Regions from separate parts of the Arthrobacter sp. B1I2 genome, predicted to be linked through region 1. Evidence: riboswitches for the same ligand, from Rfam matches in the RefSeq annotation. Region 1 holds a riboswitch; the other holds the start of a gene.
What was found. A riboswitch is a leader RNA that binds a small molecule or an ion and turns the genes downstream of it on or off. The one in region 1 is predicted to bind glycine.
Positions count from the first base shown of each region.

Region 2: it holds a riboswitch for glycine, as region 1 does, so the genes downstream of both, gcvP (aminomethyl-transferring glycine dehydrogenase) here and gcvP (aminomethyl-transferring glycine dehydrogenase) in region 1, are expected to answer to the same signal.

Region 1 is NZ_JAUSYC010000001.1:579,814-582,280, reverse strand. Features, by position in the region: gene gcvP (aminomethyl-transferring glycine dehydrogenase) at 1-1,513, opposite strand, end outside; glycine riboswitch at 1,674-1,773, opposite strand; glycine riboswitch at 2,064-2,161, shown strand; glycine riboswitch at 2,162-2,257, shown strand; gene cycA (D-serine/D-alanine/glycine transporter) at 2,309-2,467, shown strand, end outside.
Region 2 is NZ_JAUSYC010000001.1:200,813-203,279, reverse strand. Features, by position in the region: gene QFZ57_RS00925 (MFS transporter) at 1-465, opposite strand, end outside; gene QFZ57_RS00920 (TetR/AcrR family transcriptional regulator) at 549-1,085, shown strand; glycine riboswitch at 1,180-1,277, shown strand; gene gcvP (aminomethyl-transferring glycine dehydrogenase) at 1,465-2,467, shown strand, end outside.

The DNA.
Region 1 (2,467 bases):
TCATGGTGCACGAGCCCAGCGGGATCATGGTGCGGTCCAGCGCCAGGTCGCGGTCGGAAAGCTTGCGGATGTAGCGCAGCAGCTGCGTTTCGGACCGGTGGGTGTTGAAGACCGGGTGCTGCAGGTACGCCGAGGTGCGCAGCACTTCTTCGGGCAGCTCGAAACCCTGCGCGTCACCCACCGGACCGGCGCCAAAGGCGACGGCGACGGCGGAAAGTGTTGCCGCCGTCGTCGTCTCATCAATGGAGACGCCCACCGTGCCGGAGTCGATGAAACGCAGGTTGATGCCGCGGCCTTCGGCGGCGGTGACCACCTTGGCGGCCTTGCCCGGGACGCGGACCGTGAGCGTGTCGAAGAATGAATCGCTGACGAGTTCGCGGCCCATGGCCGTGAGGGTGGTAGCCAGGACCCTCGCCTTGTGGTGGGCGGTCTCGGCGATCGCCTTCAGCCCGTCCGGGCCGTGGTAGACCGCGTAGAAGGAGGAAACGATGGCCAGCAGCGCCTGGGCGGTGCAGATGTTGGAGGTGGCCTTCTCGCGGCGGATGTGCTGCTCGCGGGTCTGCAGCGCCAGGCGGTAGGCGGGTGCGCCGGCGTTGTCCTTGGAGACACCCACGATCCTGCCTGGAAGGGTGCGTTCCAGGCCCTTCCGGACGGCCATGTAGGCGGCGTGCGGTCCCCCAAAGAACAACGGCACGCCAAAACGCTGGGTGGAGCCGACGGCGATGTCCGCGCCCTGCTCACCCGGAGGAGTGATCAGGGTGAGGGCCAGCAGGTCCGCGGCAACGGTGACCAGCGCGCCGCGCTCCTTCGCTGCGGTGATCACGGCGGACTGGTCCCAGACCCGGCCGGAGACGCCGGGCTGCTGCAGCACAATGCCGTTGATGGTCCCTTCCGGCAGGCCCTGGGAGAGATCGGCGACTTCCACGTCAAAGCCGAGGGCTTCGGCGCGGCCCTTGACGATGGCGATGGTCTGCGGGAGGCAGTCGGCGTCCATAACCGTTTTGCCGTCGGCCGCGGGCTTGGTCTTGTTTGCGCGGCGCATCAGCAGCACGGCCTCTGCCACGGCGGTTGCTTCATCCAGCAGCGAGGCATTGGCCACCGGTAGGGCCGTCAGGTCCTGGACCATGGTCTGGAAGTTCAGCAGTGCCTCAAGCCGGCCCTGGGAGATTTCCGGCTGGTACGGGGTGTAGGCGGTGTACCAGGAGGGGGATTCGAGGATGTTGCGGCGGATCACCGGCGGGGTCACGGTGTCGTAGTAGCCCTGGCCGATCATCTGGACAGCGGTCTTGTTCCTGCCCGCGATCCGGCGGAGCTCGGCAAGGACCTCCACCTCGCTGAGGGCGTCGGTCAGCTTGAGCGCGGTTTCCTGGCGGATGGAGGCGGGAACGGCAACGTCCACGAGGCCATCCACGCTGTCGTAGCCCACGGCCTTGAGCATGGTGTCGACGTCGGCCTGGCGGCGCGCGCCGATATGGCGGTCAACAAACGATGTTGGAAGCGATTGAATCGTCATGAGGAACTCCGGTTCTGGCCGGCCTGAGGTGGCACGGCGTGTGATGGGTTCCTCCCCGCTCTGTATTGGACCTGAGAGATTCCGCGTTGCCTGCTCTTGGCAGGGGGCCGCTTGCACCGTCGGTGAACCGGACTGAAGCCCGGTTGCTTTCCAGAGTCGCCTCGCCATGACGGTACGTGGGCCTGAGAGATTCCTGGGGAGGATTTGCTCCTACGGCGCCTGCCCGGTGGATGCCGGGAGGACTCTCCCGTCACAGCTCGAAAGGCTTATTCAAATGTGGGTGATTCGGCTCACAAGGTATCGGGATATGCGGCCCTCTGGCAAATCGGCGGCAGCGTTTGGGGCTGGACCCGGCATCTGAAGCGCGCTGGCACCTGCTTTGTGTCGGGAGGGGTTTGACATTCGATCGTGACGGACACCACACTGAACCCCGGGATCGGCGCCTGCCAGTGGCTGGCTCAGCGTATCCGGAGCGGCTGGTTGCCGGCGCCCATCCCATCGCATGACGGCTGTGGCCCAAAAGGCTGCGGCTTCCAACTGAACACGCCTTCGACCTGCGGCGGGAGAGCCCTGCCGGTACATCCAGCAGGCGCCGTAGGAGCAAATCCTCCCCAGGAAACTCTCAGGCCCCCGTACCGCCGCGGACAGGCAACTCTGGAAAGCAGCCAGGCATGTCCCTGGCTCACCGACGGTGCAAGCGGCTTTGGCTGCGGAAACTCTCAGGTCCACAACAGAGCGGGGAGGAACCAAATCTTTTGCGGCACCCAAGAAGCCGCTTTATCGATGGAGTTCCTCATGGCGATTCATCCCCCCACGTCCAACGGCGAACCAGCCCGCAATCACGGCGCCACCACGGCAGCCCGCAGCGAGCCTCCCCACCTGGAGCGGCAGCTTACCAACCGGCATATCCAGCTCATCGCCATCGGCGGCGCGATTGGAACCGGCCTCTTCATG
Region 2 (2,467 bases), 380 kb from region 1:
GATGGCTACAGCCAGTCTCCGGCGGTTGGGCTCCGGGAAGATGTTGCGGATCAGCGACAGCGTGGACGGCATCAGCATGGCGCCGAAAAATCCCAGGGCTGCGCGGCCGGCGATCAGCCACTCCGGCGTGGGTGCAAAGGCCGTCGCGGCGGACAGCCCGGCAAACCCCATGCTGCCGAGGATCAGCAGCCGCCGCCGCCCAATGCGGTCGCCCAGGCTTCCCATTGATACCAGGAGTCCGGCCAGTACCAGGGGGTAGGCGTCAACAATCCACAACAGTTGCACGCCGGTGGGATCCAGGGCGCGGGTGATGGCGGGCAGGGTAAAGGTCAGTGCGGTGTTGTCCACCGCCACCAGCAGCACGGGAAACATCAGCAGCCCCAGCGCCAGCCAGTCGCGCCAGGGGGAGCGGGATGCGGTGGTGCCCCCGCGGGCAGGTGCGGAGCTGTTGGTGGAGGTTGTCATAAAATAACTATACCGTCCAGACGGTATAGTTTGGAATTGCGGCCATTCCGTTTTCGCGCCAGGTGGAGGGCATGATGGAAGGCATGCCCCGAAAGCCAGTAGCCCGTGACGCGGTCCTTGACGCCTTCGAGTCCCTGCTGATCGAGGTGGGGGAGCGGGCGGCCACCCTTGATGCAGTGGCCCGCAAGGCCGGGGTGTCCAAGGGCGGCCTCCTCTACCACTTTCCCAGCAAGGAAGCGCTCATCGCGGTGCTGCTGGACCGGCTGGAGGGCCTGGCCCGGGAAGACGCTGACGCGATGGCTTCGGCCAGTGAAGGTGCAGCGGCGTACTTCATCCGTTCCTCGGTCTGGGCGGACACCCCGCTGGACCGTGCAATCGTGGCCGCCACCAGGCTTGCGGAAGTGGCGCATGAAGAGACACGGCGCCGTTTTGCGGCCATCCAGCAGCGGTGGCTGGACGAGATCGCGGCGGATGTGGGGCCGGGCCTGGCCAAAGCCGTCCTCTACATGGGTGACGGGTTGTACTTCAATGCCATGCTGTCCGTGGCGCCCGCGCCGGAAGGGGGAGCGGCCGCTGACGTGGAGGAACTCCTGGCCGCTTTGGAACGGCTTCGCAGGTAGCCCGGGCCATTTGCCGGGAGGGGTTGCGGCGTAGGACAATAGAAAGTTGTGAGGGCTGTCACCGGCCCTCATGATTCAACAAATGAATAGCCTTTGATCTGCGGCGGGAGAGTTCTGCCGGAAGTACAGGCAGGCGCCGTAGGAGCAAATCCTCCCCAGGAATCTCGCAGGCCCCTGTACCGCCGCGGCGAGGCACCTCTGGAAAGCAGCAGGCAGTTCCTGCCTCCCCCGGGAGCGAAAAGACTGTTGTGCTCACCGACGGTGCAAGCGGGTCCTGCCCAGGCAGGCAACGCGGAAACTCTCAGGTCCAATACAGAGCGGGGAGGAACCCGACTAGCTGTGGCGTACCCTTCGCCGCCTGAGTAAATGGAGTTCCTTCGTGCCGGTTACCCCAGCCTCCACCACCTTCGTAGACCGCCATATCGGCGCCCGCCGCCAGGCCGACGTCGACACCATGCTCAAAGCCGTAGGCTACGATTCGGTCGACTCCCTGGTTGACACCGCGGTACCCAAGGTCATCCGCCAGGAAACCGCCCTTCGCCTGCAGGACGCCCTCAGCGAGGTTGAAGTCCTCACCGAACTGCGGAAGCTTGCCGCAAAAAACAAGACGGCAGTGCAGCTGATCGGCCAGGGCTACTCGGACACCGTGACCCCGCCGGTGATCCGCCGCAACATCCTTGAGTCCCCGGCCTGGTACACCGCCTACACCCCGTACCAGCCGGAGATCTCCCAGGGCCGGCTTGAGGCGCTGCTGAACTTCCAGACCATGGTGCAGGACCTGGTGGGACTGCCCATCGCCAACGCCTCGCTGCTGGATGAAGCAACCGCCGTGGCCGAGGCCGTGCTGCTGATGCGCCGGGCGAACAAGACCAAGCCCGCGGCCGACGGCAAGACTGTCCTGGACGTGGACGTGCTGCCGCAGACCATCGCCATCGTCAAAGGCCGCGCAGAAGCCCTCGGCTTCGAGGTGGAGGTGGCGGACCTCTCCCAGGGCCTGCCGGAAGGCGACATCAATGGTGTCGTATTGCAGCAGCCCGGTGTCTCCGGCCGGGTCTGGGACCAGTCCGCCGTGATCGCCGCAGCGAAGGAGCGCGGCGCGCTGGTCACCGTTGCCGCGGACCTGCTGGCCCTCACCCTGATCACTCCTCCGGGTGAGCAGGGCGCGGACATCGCCGTCGGCTCCACCCAGCGTTTTGGCGTGCCGTTGTTCTTCGGCGGCCCGCACGCGGCCTACATGGCCGTCCGGAAGGGCCTGGAGCGTTCGCTGCCCGGCCGCCTGGTGGGTGTGTCCAAGGACGACGCCGGCGTTCCCGCCTACCGTTTGGCGCTGCAGACCCGCGAGCAGCACATCCGCCGCGAGAAGGCCACCTCCAACATCTGTA